2 regions of the Kumtagia sp. genome follow, and region 1 is predicted to be linked to the other one. Evidence: predicted binding sites of a transcription regulator. Region 1 holds the regulator's gene; the other holds the start of a gene.
The links. Region 1 encodes LexA, which represses DNA repair genes until DNA is damaged. Its sites were predicted from a motif close to TGTTCNNNNTGTGTTCNG; they were not measured.
Positions count from the first base shown of each region.

Region 2: a site for LexA is predicted at 2,248-2,265, ahead of AC5JDC_RS04370 (cytoplasmic protein). Genes of this name have one in related genera too.

Region 1 covers NZ_JCACER010000096.1:34,979-42,018, reverse strand. The annotation lists gene AC5JDC_RS24435 (TolC family outer membrane protein) at 1-179, opposite strand, end outside; gene AC5JDC_RS24430 (protein-L-isoaspartate O-methyltransferase family protein) at 334-1,008, opposite strand; tRNA gene AC5JDC_RS24425 (tRNA-Cys) at 1,092-1,165, opposite strand; gene AC5JDC_RS24420 (hypothetical protein) at 1,473-1,742, opposite strand; tRNA gene AC5JDC_RS24415 (tRNA-Asn) at 1,924-1,998, shown strand; gene AC5JDC_RS24410 (BA14K family protein) at 2,097-2,531, shown strand; gene lexA (transcriptional repressor LexA) at 2,722-3,441, shown strand; gene AC5JDC_RS24400 (ComEC/Rec2 family competence protein) at 3,460-6,123, opposite strand; gene gltX (glutamate--tRNA ligase) at 6,268-7,040, shown strand, end outside.
Region 2 covers NZ_JCACER010000010.1:19,797-26,836, forward strand. The annotation lists gene AC5JDC_RS04350 (DUF5330 domain-containing protein) at 104-496, shown strand; gene AC5JDC_RS04355 (SufE family protein) at 561-989, shown strand; gene AC5JDC_RS04360 (DUF6456 domain-containing protein) at 993-1,787, opposite strand; gene AC5JDC_RS04365 (helix-turn-helix domain-containing protein) at 1,790-2,200, opposite strand; gene AC5JDC_RS04370 (cytoplasmic protein) at 2,403-2,732, shown strand; gene AC5JDC_RS04375 (Ros/MucR family transcriptional regulator) at 2,772-3,203, opposite strand; gene AC5JDC_RS04380 (SH3 domain-containing protein) at 3,600-3,965, opposite strand; gene AC5JDC_RS04385 (S9 family peptidase) at 4,079-6,181, shown strand; gene AC5JDC_RS04390 (DMT family transporter) at 6,267-7,040, opposite strand, start outside.

The DNA of each region.
Region 1 (7,040 bases):
GCGATGGCGACATTCTCGTCGGTGACGCGCGCGCCGGCGCGCGCCGAGTTCAACGTCGAGTTGAACTGATAGGCCTTGGTCAGCGCGCCGAGAATCGTCTCGGCGGAGGCCGTCGCGGCCGACAACGCGGTCGCGGAGAGGAGGACGGCGGCGAACAGTGACTTGCGAAACAACAGCACAGACTTTCCCTCTACCGCAGCGGCAAAAAGCCCTTCCGCCCGGATTATCCGGAGCGGTCGCGCATGCGGCCGCCACGCACCCGTTGCCCGATCCCCGCTTTGGCAGGGTTCTGCAACCACTACTCTAGACTGCGAGCCACCATCCCCGACTGCGTCAGAACTGAAATGTATAAGCCCGCTCGAAGCCCGGCAATGGCTTAATTGCCGCGTTGAAGACGCTGCGGCCGGTGACCACGCCGTTCCACTTGGAATAGAGCCGTGCCTTGCCGGCGTTGCCGCGGCCTTCGACCGCGACCAGCCGCCCGCCTTCCCTGAGCTGCGCGAACAGCGCCTCGGGCAGTTGGTCGACCGATCCGCCGACCAGGATCGCATCGTAGGGCGCTTCGGCGCCGTAGCCTTCCGGCAGCGGGCCGCGCACGACCGCGACATTGTCGAAACCCAGCCGCGTGAGATTCTCGGACGCCAGATCGGCGAGCATCGAATCGGCTTCGAGGGCGATGACGGAACTGGCGAGCCGCGACAGCACCGCGGCCGAATAGCCGGTGCCGCAGCCGATATCGAGCACGAAATCCGACGGCGCGATGTCGCAAAGCTGCACCAGCTTGGCGAAGGGCGACGGCTCCATGAGGTAGCGCGGAGGATTGCCGCCCTGCGCGGGAGCGACCTCCACGTCCTCGTCGATATAGGCGAGGTTGCGCTTGGCTTTGTCGAGAAACTCCTCGCGCGGCACCGTGAGCATGGCGGCGAGCAGCGCCTGGTTGTTCACGTCGGTTGTGCGCAGCTGGCCGTCGACCATCCGTATCCGGCGCTGGGCGTAGTCTGCTTCCATGTCGAACCGGTCCGTTCCTAGCGCCGCGGGGCGCATATTCATCGAAACGCACGGCGTCGACGCAGGCGGGGCGCCGAAAGCGATGGAGGCCTCGCCCGGAATCGAACCGGGGTGCAAGGATTTGCAGTCCTCTGCGTAACCACTCCGCCACGAGGCCAGACCGCCATGCGTTCTGTGCCTGCTCAATAGGTTAACCGACCGGGCCGGGTCAAGTGACAGCGCTGCAGGGAAAGCGTCCCTTTCACATCATTCCGCGAAACGGGGTGGCCGACGTGTTTTTTTCGCATCACCTGATTAAATCCGCATCCGCCGCTGGATTCGTCCGGGAAAGCCCTCCCGAGCAGCGGCTTGAGAGGGCGTGACCGGGTCGCCGGCTGGGCAAGGAAACCGCGCCGGCCGACCGTGACCCGCGACCGTCGCGGTGATTCGAGCCCGTGCCGGGTCAGGCTCTGTCGGAATTCCGCTCAAGGCCGTCGCCGCCGCCCCCACCAGACCGCACCACGGCGACGCACACGGCGCACGGAGGCGAACTCGTAGGAAAGCACCAGCAGCCCGAGCGGGACCATCCAGAAGCCCAGTATCGGCAGGAAGCCGAGCACGCCGCCGACGATGAGCAGGACGCCGATCGCGATCCGCAAGGGGCGCGACTTCGGCATGCGTAGCTCGCGACCAAAAACGGAGATCGTCCGATGCGCCTGCCGGTGCCTTTCCTTGTGCTGCGGTTTTCCGTCCATCGACCGTCTCGTTTTGCGTCGCAGTCTTCGGTCGCGACGGCCTCCGCCAGCCGCATTCCCCGATTCCGCGTGCTCCGCCGTTCACATAGGACAGCAAATCGATCAAAAAAATGCCCAACGGCGCTTTGCAAAGCCGAAACGGGTTTGCTATAGCCAGCCGCGTTGCTGAACGAGCACCTGTTCCCCGGTAGCTCAGCGGTAGAGCAACCGGCTGTTAACCGGTTGGTCGCTGGTTCGAATCCGGCCCGGGGAGCCACTCCTTCCGAAAATCGATACGGCCCGCATGGAAATGCCATCCCGGCTGGCATTGATCGCTCGCCCGGAAAGATGCCCCATTTCCGGGATTTCTGGCCGATGGCCCATCGGTCCGCTCCCGGGTCACGCGACGGCATCAATTGTTTACGAGCGGTGGAACTGCCGCGTGCCGATGACAGTTGGTCGCAGGTGCGTTACCGAAGGTCACAGAACGATGGACCGGAGATCGGCGGAGCCGTCGTATTCTCCCTGGCGACTGTCGTAGCAGCCACGGCGTTGGCGCTTTATGCGGCCAGCATCGGGGTGTTCGACAGCCAGCCGGCCGGACGGTTGCATTTGGCGTCGATGGTTTCGGTCCCTCCGCCGCCGCAAGACAGTGCCGGCATCGACGGGATCACCACGTCCTCGGTTGCCGGGACGCCGGCCCGCCCCGATTGCAACGTCGTTGCCTGCGCCAGGGCCTATCGCAGCTTCACGCCGTCCGACTGCACGTTCCAGCCTTTCGACGGCCCCCGCCGTCTTTGCCGGAAGTAATGGGGCGTTTTACCACGCTTTCTGCTTGCCGTGCGGTGTAGGCACCGACAAGACGCCGAAACATAATATTTTTCAGCCATCGTGCCCCTGTCGCGGTCCGTTAACCCGACATTTAGCGGTTGCGGAACACAAATGGAACAGATAGTGTTTGTTCTGGTTTTGTTTTGACGCGATTCCGGATGGGGCCAAGATGCTGACGCGCAAGCAATACGAACTCCTGCTCTTCATCCATGAGAGGCTGAAGGAGTCCGGCATTCCTCCCTCCTTCGACGAGATGAAGGAGGCGCTCGACCTGGCGTCGAAATCCGGCATCCACCGTCTGATCACCGCGCTCGAGGAGCGCGGCTTCATTCGCCGCCTGCCCAACCGGGCTCGCGCGCTGGAGGTGATCCGCCTGCCCGATACGATCGCGCCAGGGCTCGCTCCCGCGCGAAAATTCTCGCCCAGCGTCATCGAAGGCAGCCTCGGCAAGCGTCCCGCCGAGCCGGCGCGGGCGCCCGTCGCCAGCAACGACGACGAGGCCGGCCCCGGCGTCTCCGTCCCGGTCATGGGCCGCATCGCCGCCGGCGTGCCGATCGACGCCATCCAGCATCGCACGCATTCCATCATGATCCCTCCGGAAATGCTGTCGGGCGGCGAGCACTATGCGCTGGAGGTCAAGGGCGACTCGATGATCGAGGCCGGCATCCTCGACGGCGACACGGTGATCATCCGCAATGCCAACACCGCCAACCCCGGCGAGATCGTGGTGGCGCTGGTCGACGACGAGGAGGCGACGCTGAAGCGTTTCCGCCGCAAGGGCGCCTCCATTGCGCTGGAGGCGGCCAACCCCGCCTATGAGACGCGCATCTACGGGCCGGACCGCGTACGGGTCCAGGGCAAGCTGGTCGGCCTGATCCGGCGTTACTGATTTTTCGGCGGGCGGACCTCAGGGCCGGCCGGAGGTCTCCCCGGCATCGGCACCGGACGACGGTTTGGGCGAGGAATCGGGAACGATCGGGACGCGGTCCACGCCATCGCTGTCGGCAGTGGCAGCTCGGCTATCCGTTGCTGCCCTCGCAGGCACGTCCGTTCCGGCGGGTGCCAGTGGGTCCTGCGGCTTGCCCTGCTTGCCCCGGCGATAGGGCGGCAGCCCGCGTGCTTCGCGTGAGAAGACGCGATGGCCGTGCCATGGCCGCTCCGGCAGGCCGATGGCGAAGTCGATTTGCGGCGGTCCCGCGCCGGGCGTGAGAAAAACGGCGGCGCTCCCCGAGCGCGCAAGGTCGCGCCTCGTCACCACCGCAAGTCTTTCATCGGCGCATTTCAGCGGAACGGCCGCGTCGTCGAGCACGATGACGGCAGCGAAGGCGCAGGCGCGCCGGGCCTCCTCCGCATCTGCGGTGTGGACGACGACCGCCCCCGACATAAGGCGCGCGGCGCAACCGGCAGGCCCGCACAGGAAGCCGCCGCCGTCGCGGGCGGCAAGCGCGATCGATTCGAGGGTTGGCCCGTCCGTCTCGCTTCCGGCCGTTTTTTCGTTCCGTGCGGCGGCCGGCGGGACATCGTCGATCGGGTCGCCCTGCCGTGGCCGGTTTCCGCCGGTCTCGCGCTTGTCGGCGGTCGGCCCAGGCCGCTCGACGATGCGTTGTGGTTTGTGCACCGCCCTTCCCTCGAGAGCCCGCTGCCAGTTCTGGGCAGTGAACGCGTTGGCGCGCGTTCGGTTGACGGCAAGCCCGTCTTGCGCGTCGAGCAGTCCGACCAGGGCGCCGTCCTCGGAAACCAGGACATCCGGCGGGCCGACATTGTCGAGCGTCAGCAGGCCGGCAAGGGCGAAGGGAAGTGCCGCCAGCCTCAGCCATGTGGTGGCGACCGTGGCAATCACCAGGGCGAGCGTCAGCAGCAGCACGGAACCAACCGAGATCAGGCCGACCGCATCCACCGGCGAGCGCCGTGAAAACCACTCGGCCACCGCCACCATCGCGGAAATCCCCTTGCCCATCAGATCGAGGAAAGGTCCGTCCAATCCGAACGGCATCGCCGCGGCGGCAAGGACCGCCGCCGGCATCACCACCACCGAGACGATCGGCATGGCCACCAGGTTGGCGCCGAGGCTGAGCGGGGCGATGCGCTGGAAGTGGTAGGCGCCGTAGGCCGTGGTGGCGAGGCCGGCGACCAGCGAGGTAACGAACAGCCCGACGGCTATCCCGACGGTCCGGCGCAGCGCCATGGCCGCGAACGATCGCTGCGCCGACATGGTCCCCGCCTCCGCGTTGCGCCGCTCGCTCCACCAAGCATAGGCAGCGACCAGCGCCGCGGTCGCGGCGAAGGACATCTGGAAGCTCGGGCCGACCACTTCGTGCGGCGTGAGCACGAGCACGATGATCGCAGAGATGGCGAGATTGCGCATGGTCAGCGCCGCGCGGTCGCACAGCACGGCCACGAGCATCACAGCCAGCATCAGGAAGCTGCGCTGCGCCGCGACCTCGCCGCCGGAGATGGCGAGGTAGCCGGCGACCGCCGCCAGGCCGCCCGCGGCGGCGTATTTCTTCACCGGCCGCCGCGACGCGAATCCCGGAAACAGGGCCATCCCCGCGCGCAGCGCCCCGATGACGACGCCGGCGACCAGCGCCATGTGCAGGCCTGAGATCGAAATCACATGATAGAGCCCGGTGCGCCGCAGCGCCTCGCTGGTCTCGTCCGGGATGCCGGCGCGCACGCCGACCATCAGCGCCGCGGCAATCTCCCCTTCCGCCCCCGCGACCCGCTGGCGGACTCGTTCGGCAATCCGGTTGCGGATGTTCTCCAGCGCTGCCGTGAACCGCCCGGCCAGGCTCGCGGTCCGCGGGGAGACAAGCTCCGGCCCGCTCATGAAGAAGCCGCTCGCGCCGATCCCGTCGAAATAGCTTTCGAAGGAGAAGTCGTAGCTGCCGGGCCGCACCGGTCCCGACGGCGGGCGCAGCCGCACCAGGCCGCTCACCGTCGAGCCCACCGCGACACCTTCGGGCAGCTTGCGCGCCGTGGCGCGGATACGCTGCGGCGCGTAGCGCAACTGCGGGCGCTCGGTCGACGCGACGTCGATCGTCAGGCGCACCCGGCCATTGGCCAGCCGGTCGAGACCAGTCACATAGCCATTGACGCGCGTGGCGACTTCGCCACCGAGCATGGCCGTCCCGGCGCGCCAGGTCTCTACCTTTCCCAACAGCGCGCCGAGGCAGACCAGCAGCACCGCAAGGACGGGCAGCCGCCATGCGGCGGCACGAGGGCCGAACGTCATCGCCGCGATCAAGGTCGCCGTCGCGGCCAGCAAAAGGCGGCCGTCGGGCTCAAAGGGAATCTGGAAATAGAGGAGCGCACCAACGGCGAGGAAGACGGGCACGAGCAGAAAGAGGGTTCCTCGTTCGACCTCGAGCGTGGCGGCCGATTCCGCGGCATGGAATGCCATCGGAAGCGCCGTCCGTGCCTTACCGGCGATGATGAGGAATGGTCGTCCGGTCGGCCGCGAGTTGACGGGAAGGCGCGGAAAAGGTGCGACCGCGGCCACCTCCTGCGGCGGCTGGCTTGCGCCGCGCAGCAGAAGCCGCTCGTCCCAGTCGCCCCCGGATGTGTCCGCCATGGCTCCACCCCGGCGCCAAGGTAAGCCTGCCGGCTTTCTCCGGCCTTGCGCCCCCGACCTTCTATGCTACATGAACGCCGACCGATTTCCACGCATCCGCCGCACGGGACTGCCGGGCGGCGGCAGCGCATTGCCGAGAGGCCGATGTCCAAGCCCGTCGTCACCCGTTTCGCCCCCTCGCCCACCGGCTATCTGCATATCGGCGGAGCCCGCACGGCGCTGTTCAACTGGCTCTATGCCCGCCACACCGGCGGCACGATGCTGCTCAGGATCGAGGACACCGACCGCGAGCGCTCGACGGAGTCGGCGACGGCGGCGATCCTCGACGGGCTGACCTGGCTCGGCCTCACCTGGGAGGGCGAGCCGATCTCGCAATTCGGCCGCGCGCAGCGCCACCGCGAGGTGGCCGAGGAGCTGGTGGCCAAGGGCAAGGCCTATTACGCCTACGAGACGCCGGCCGAGCTGGAGGCCATGCGCGAGAAGGCGCGCGCCGAGGGCCGGCCGCCGCGTTATGAGGGCCGCTGGCGCGACGCCGATTCCTCGGAGGCGCCTGCCGGCGTCAAGGGGGCGATCCGCATCAAGGCGCCGCGCGACGGCGAGACTGTCGTGCGCGACCGGGTGCAGGGCGATGTGCGCTTTCCCAACAAGGATCTCGACGACTTCATCATCTTGCGCTCCGACGGCGTGCCGACCTATATGCATGCCGTGGTGGTCGACGATCACGACATGGGCGTCACCCACATCATCCGCGGCGACGACCACCTGACCAACGCCGCCCGCCAGACGGTCATCTACGACGCCATGGGCTGGGAGGTACCGGTCATGGCGCATATCCCGCTGATCCATGGGGCCGACGGCGCAAAACTGTCGAAGCGGCACGGCGCCCTCGGCGTCGAGGCATACCGCGCCATGGGCTA
Region 2 (7,040 bases), on a different contig from region 1:
GCCATCCTTCCCGGCAAGCGCTTCTTGGCAGGTGCATGCCATCGTGCCTGCGCTGGTCGGGCCGAATGCCGGTCGGTCCGGCGGACGAATCGGGGACGCTCCCATGGGCTTTCTTCTGCGTACGGCATTCTGGTTCTCTCTTGTCCTGCTCGTCATCCCTTTCGACGTGGGCGGCGGGGATGCGGCCAGCGAGCGCGTCGGCCCCATCGAGACCTTCTTCGCCGCGCGCGAGGCGGTGTCGGACCTGTCCGGCCTGTGCGAGCGCAAGCCGGAAGTCTGCGAGGTCGGCAAGTCGGCGCTCAACACGGTGGGGCTGCGGGCGCGCGAGGCCGCGCGCATCGCCTATCAGATGCTCGACGAGAATTTCGCCGAAACCGCCGCGTCGACCGACACCAGCACTCTGACGGGCGGCATCGAGCGCCTGATCGAGGACGCCGACAAGGTCGTCCCTGCCGCCGAGCCCGTGCCGCTGCCGGCCGCCGCTCCAAAACCCTGAACGCCGCCGCGCCTTTTGCGCTTTTTCCGTGACGCCACGGCATGCGGCGCCTATATGCGGCATGATGAGCGCGACCATTGAAAGCATACGCGACGACTTCGCCTTCCTCGAAGATTGGGAGGACAAGTATCGCTACGTCATCGAGCTCGGCGAGGCGCTGCCTGCCTTTCCCGAGGAGGCGCGCGACGCCGAGCACAAGGTGCCGGGCTGCGTCAGCCAGGTCTGGCTGGTGTCCGATCGAGGCGACGGGGCCGATCCGGTCATCACCTTCCTCGGCGATTCCGACGCCCATATCGTGCGCGGGCTGGTGGCGATCATGCTCGCGCTGTTCTCGGGCCGCCGCGCCAGCGAGATCATGGCCGAGGACGCCGAGGGCCTGATGCGCTCGCTCGGCCTCGACGAGCACCTGACGCCGCAGCGCGCCAACGGCCTGCGCTCCATGGTCAAGCGCATCAAGCAGGATGCCCAGGTCGCGCTCGCCGAAAACGTCTGACCCTCACCGCAGTTCCGGCCGATAATCCTCGGCGCCCCAGTGGAGCACCGACGGCCGGACCGCCCCTTCGCGCGGCGGGTGATAGTGCCGGGCGAGGATGCCTAGCGCCGTCTTGAGCAGCATCTTGGCCGAGCGGGCCGGCCAGGCGCGCTCGCGTTCCACCGTCTCCAGCCCCTTCAGGAAGCAGCAGACGTCGACCAGCAGCCCCGACAGCTCCGGCCCGACCGCCTTCAGCGCGCGGTCGACCCGCTGCCTGGCGGCAAGTGCTGCGTCGGTGAGATCGGCCATCCCGCCGCTGCCGTCGCGCCGTCCGGCCGACACGCTCGCCTCCCAGTTGGCGCCCAGCCGCGGCATGATCTGCCCGCGCGTGTAATCGCTGCGCAGGCGCTCGCCCGCCTCGAACTCGGCGCGCGATAGGAACGGCCGGCCGTCCTTGTCCTTGCGCCGCATCAGTTGCCCCAGCGGCGACTCGGCGAGGTTGATCTCGGCCGACACGGCGCCCGTCCCGTCTTCCAGGCTCACCCGTGCGACGTCGCGATGCTGGCGGCGGAAGCCGTCCGGAGCGTTTTCGCGCAACGCCGCCTTCAGGCCGGCCGGAGTCGCCGACAGTTGTTTGCCCTTCCTGACGATCGCGCCACTGCCGGCCATCTGCTCCAGGACAGCCCTGTCGACGGCGATCGTGCCGCTTCCGTTGCGCAGCAGCAGAAAGCCGTCGCTCGCCGCCGGCTCGACCAGCGCCGGCCCGGCCGACAGCAGGGCGAGCGCGCGGGCGGCCGCCTTGTCCATGCCTGCGGACATTCCTAAACCTCCAGCCTTGCCTTGAACGCCGCCAACGCCACCCGTTCGGTCATCGCCACGGCGCGGTCGAAGTCGATGTCGTCGCGCATGTCCTCGATCAGGTGGCAGGCATGCCGCACCGTGGTTCGATCGCGGGCGAAGCCCCGCCCGACCTCCGGCATGCTGATCCCCAGCGCGACATGCGTGACATACATGGCGATCTGCCGGACGCGTCCGACATCCGCGACCGGGCGGCCCGTCCGCCGCATCTCCTTGCTGGGAACGCTGTAGAGCGCGGCACAGACATCGATCATCGCCTCGCAAACCTCCATGATCCGTTCCTCGCGGCGCCCCGTCGCCGGCGGATCGGCGCTCGCGTCGGCCGTCCACTCCCTCTCCGTCATCTTGATCGCGAATGCCGTCCGAGCCTGCACCACACCCTCCATAGGAATATCTTCTTATACCAAGCAGGAGGATGGCTGTGAACAAAAAGCGAACCGATAGACCCATATTTCCGGTTGCGAGGATTGAAAAGATTACGTTTTCTCGTTTCGCGCCGGTATTCGGCAGCCAATTTTGTCCCCCTTCGGAACGGCGCCGGTAGGCTTTTCCCTCTCAACAAGCGGGAAAAGAACGATGTCCCTGAAAGACGAAATCCGCGACTTCCTGGCCGCCGGCGTCGAGGCGCGGGCGAGCGCGGCACAATTGGTGGCGCTGCAATGCCTCTGCGGCATCGACCTCGTGGATGTGATGAAGGCGGATTTGCCCAGGCGCGCCGCAGCTCTGGGCCGGATCGCCCGGATGCTGGAGCGCGAAAGGATGAAGGGCCTTGCCGGCCACTGGGCCTACGACCTCAACCGGCATATCGCGCTGAAGCAGGCGGCCGACCGGCTCCGCGGGATCGACGCCGTCCCGCCGGCCGAGCGCCAGCGCAAAGCAAAACGGCGCCCCAGGGGGCGCCGTTGACGAAACGAGATGGCCGAACCGCCGAAGCGGCCCGGGGACTTAGCGCGCCGCAACCTTTTTCTTGCGGCCGAGACCCATCTTCTTTGCCAGTTGCGACCGGGCAGTGGCATAGTTCGGCGCCACCATCGGATAAGACGGATCGAGATTCCACTTCTCTCGATACTGCTCGGGCGTCAAATTGTAGTGAGTCATCAGGTGCCGCTTCAGCGACTTGAACTTCTTTCCGTCTTCCAGGCAGACGATGTAGTCGTCATGCACCGAACGTTTCGGATTGACGGCCGGCTTCTGCTTGTCGACCGGCGGCTGCTCAGCCGGCGTTCCGACGCGCCCTAGCGCGGCGTGAACGTCCGCGATGAGGTTGGGAAGTTCACCAACCGGCACGGGATTGTTGCTCACATAGGCAGCAACCACGTCCGCGGTCAGTTCGATCAGCATTTCACTGCTCTTCGCAGTGGTATCCACGATATCCATTGTTTTCGGGCCCCAAGAGTGTGAGAACACGCGCCCCGTCTTAGCTTGGAGGATGCAGGGCTACGCCAGATTTGACACCAACGTGTTGATCACGAGTCGTGTCGACACGACTAGATGGGACACGTTGCAAGTCAAGTCAATACAAAGATGCGGTTTTATTGGAGATAAATTCAGTCATTCACAATGTTCAGCAGAAATCTGTTGCACTGGCCGAGGCCCGAGGCCAATTTCGCTTGAACCGTCCACGAAATTTTGAGCCCGCATCACTAACCGGGTTGGTCCAGCCTTCCACAGATATTGGCCAGGATGCCGCTTCTGGTACGACCAGCGGCCGCCGGCGTGGCGAAACAAGCCGTTTTGCATTCCTTTCCTGATGAACTTCATGCCGGACGATTGTCAGGGTCGATGCGGCGTGATGTAGCGGCCATAGACCCAGCCGGTGACGAACTCGCCGTTGCGGGCCGGATCGTGCCAGACTTGGCACCAGCGGTAGCGCACCGCCTGCTCCTGCTTCCATCTCGGCTGGCCGGCGATGTCGAACAGGTCGAGCCCGCCGGTGCATTTTCCGGTCATCTGCAGCACCGTCCCGTTCGGGTAGGCGGCCTGCTTCTGAGACTGGTTGGACGGATACTTCCGCACATTCAGCGTATCGCCGAATGCGAGCCCGTTCACCTGGAAAGCCGCAAAGGTTGCCGCCGTCGAAGTGGTCGCGGCTGTCAGCAGGATCGCGGCCGCCATTCTCGTCACAAGGGTGTTCGTCATCGATCTCCTCCGTTATACCGGCGTCAATGGGCGGAACTCTACCGCCTCGTCCCTGAATGCTCGCCGAGCGGGCGATTCATACGCCATTCACAGTAAATCTTGCGTGAGATCCAATGAAGCAGAAGCCCTTTCCATCCGTTATGGCACCGCCGACGGCCGAGCATCCGTCGAGCGACACCCGCCACGGCATCACACGCACGGATGAATTCGCCTGGCTGCGCGCCGCCAACTGGCAGGAAGTGTTCCGCGATCCGTCGCTGCTCGACCCGGCCATCCGCACGCATCTCGATGCCGAAAACGCCTACCAGCGGGCGCTGATGGCCGACACCGAGGCGCTGCGCGGAAGGCTGTTCGAGGAGATGAAGGGCCGCATCAAGGAAGACGATTCATCGGTGCCTATGAAGGACGGGCCCTACGCCTACGGCTCCTTCTACAAGAAGGGCGGGGAACAGCCGCGCTTCTTCCGCACGCCCCGCGACGGCGGCGCGGAAGACATCATTCTCGACGGCGACCGCGAGGCCGAGGGCAAGGCCTATTTCCACCTGGGCGGCATCGATCATTCCTCCGACCACCGGCGGCTCATCTGGGGTTATGACGACAAGGGCTCCGAGTTCTTCACGCTGAAGACGCGCGATCTGTCGACCGGCACCGACCTTGCCGACACCATTCCCGACACTGCCGGCTCCGGTGTCTGGGACGCCGGCGACACCGGCTTCTTTTATACCAGGCTCGATCAGAACCATCGCCCGTCGAAGGTTCTGTACCATCGGCTTGGCACAGGAACCGTCGAGGACCGGCTGATCTACGAGGAAACCGATCCGGGCTTTTTCATGAATGTCGGCGGCACACGCGACAACCGGTGGATCCTGATCGGCATCAACGACCACGAGACCTCCGAATACCGCATCCTGCCGGCCGCCCGGCCCGACGCCGAGCCGAAGCTGGTGGCGGCGCGCGAGACCGGTCTGCAATACGACCTCGAGGAAGGCGGCGACGTCTTCTTCATCCTCACCAATGCCGACGGCGCCAAGGACTTCAAGATCGTGACCGCGCCCGTCGACGACCCGCGCCGCGAGAACTGGCAGGAATTCGTCCCGCACGAGCCGGGCCGGCTGATCCTGTCGGTCATCGGCTTCAAGGATTTCGTCGTGCGGCTGGAGCGCAAGGACAGCCTGCCGCGCATCGTCATCCGCGACCGGGCGGACGGCAGCGAGCATGTGATCGCCTTCGCCGAGGAGGCCTATTCGCTCGGACTCGCCGGTTCCTACGAATACGACACCGACATCGTGCGCTTCTCCTATTCGTCGATGACGACGCCCGGTCAGGTCTTCGACTACGACATGCGCACGCGCCAGCGGATACTCCTGAAGACGCAGGAGGTTCCCTCCGGTCACGACCCCGAGCACTATGTGACGCGCCGGCTGATGGCCCCCTCGCATGACGGCGAGCTGGTGCCGGTCTCGCTCATCCACCACCGCGACACGCCGATCGACGGCAGCGCACCCTGCCTGCTCTACGGCTACGGCGCCTACGGCATCGCCATCCCGGCATCCTTCAACACCAACTGCCTGTCGCTGGCCGACAGAGGCTTCGTCTACGCCATCGCCCATACCCGCGGCGGCAAGGACAAGGGTTTTGCCTGGTACGAGGACGGCAAGCGGGCCAAGAAGATCAACACGTTTCTCGACTTCATCGCCGCCGCGAAACATCTGGTCGCGGAAAACTATACCGCGCATGACCGCATCGTCGCCCAGGGCGGATCGGCCGGGGGCATGCTGATGGGCGCCATCGCTAACATGGCGCCGGAGGCATTCGGCGGCATCATCGCCGAGGTTCCCTTCGTCGACGTGCTCAACACCATGCTGGACGACACGTTGCCGCTGACTCCGCCGGAATGGCCCGAATGGGGCAATCCGATCCTGTCGGCGGACGACTACCGGACGATCGCCGCCTATTCGCCGTATGACAATGTCGAAGCCAAATCCTATCCGCCGATCCTCGCGGTAGCGGGACTTACCGATCCGCGCGTGACCTACTGGGAGCCGGCGAAATGGGTGGCGCGGCTGCGCAAGCTGAACAGCGGCGACCAGCCGGTGCTGATGCGGATCAACATGGATGCCGGCCACGGCGGCGCCTCCGGGCGTTTCTCGCGGCTGGAGGAGATCGCCTATAACTATGCCTTCGCGCTGAAGGTGACGGGCAAGGCGGAGGCCTGACGCCCCGCACGGCACGGGTACCGGCACAGGGCCTGCAAAGGGGGTCGGCGCGCGGGTTCGGTGAACCGGCGCCCGTCGCGTCGTGCTACCGCCGTCCCCGAATGACCAGCACGTTGCCCACGCCGACCAGCACCAGGCCGGCCAAGGCAAGAAGCGTCCAGCGGTAGCCCTCCAGGCCAGTGGAGATGAGCAGCGCGAAAACCGGAAAGATCACGGTGGCGTAGCCCGCCCGGGCGGCGCCGATCCGGTTGAGCAGGGTGAGGTAGGCGGCGAAGGCCATCACGGTCGAGACCACCGCCAGGAAGATCAGCGATCCGAGATAGGATGCGGTCAACTCGATGATGAAGGGCTTGCCCTGGACGAGCGCCAGCAGCGCGCTCCACAGTGTACCGTAGAGCATGCCCCAGGCATTGGTCGTGACGATCGGCAGGCCGCGCCGATAGCAACTGGCCGAGACCAGGTTGCCGCAGCAGAAGGACAAGGTCCCGCACAGGCAGAGCGCGAGGCCGGTCAGTGTGCTTCCGGAAAGCCCGTCGCGGGCGATCTCGGGAAGGAACATCAACGCAATGCCGGAAAAGCCCAGCAGCCCGCCGATCAGCACGCGCTTGGCGGGTCGCTCGCGCATGACCAGGGCGGCGAGGCCGAGATTGATGACCGAGGCCAGCGAAAACACCACCGACAGGAGCCCGCTCACCAGATACTGAGCGCCGTAGTAGAAGAAGAGAAAGTTCGAGGAAAAGATCAGCACCCCGAGTGCCGCCGCGCGAAAATGATCGGCGAGGGTGATGCGCAGCCTGCCCCCCGACACCACCAGCCAACCAAACATCAGCAGCGTCGCAATGGCGAAGCGCCAGACCAG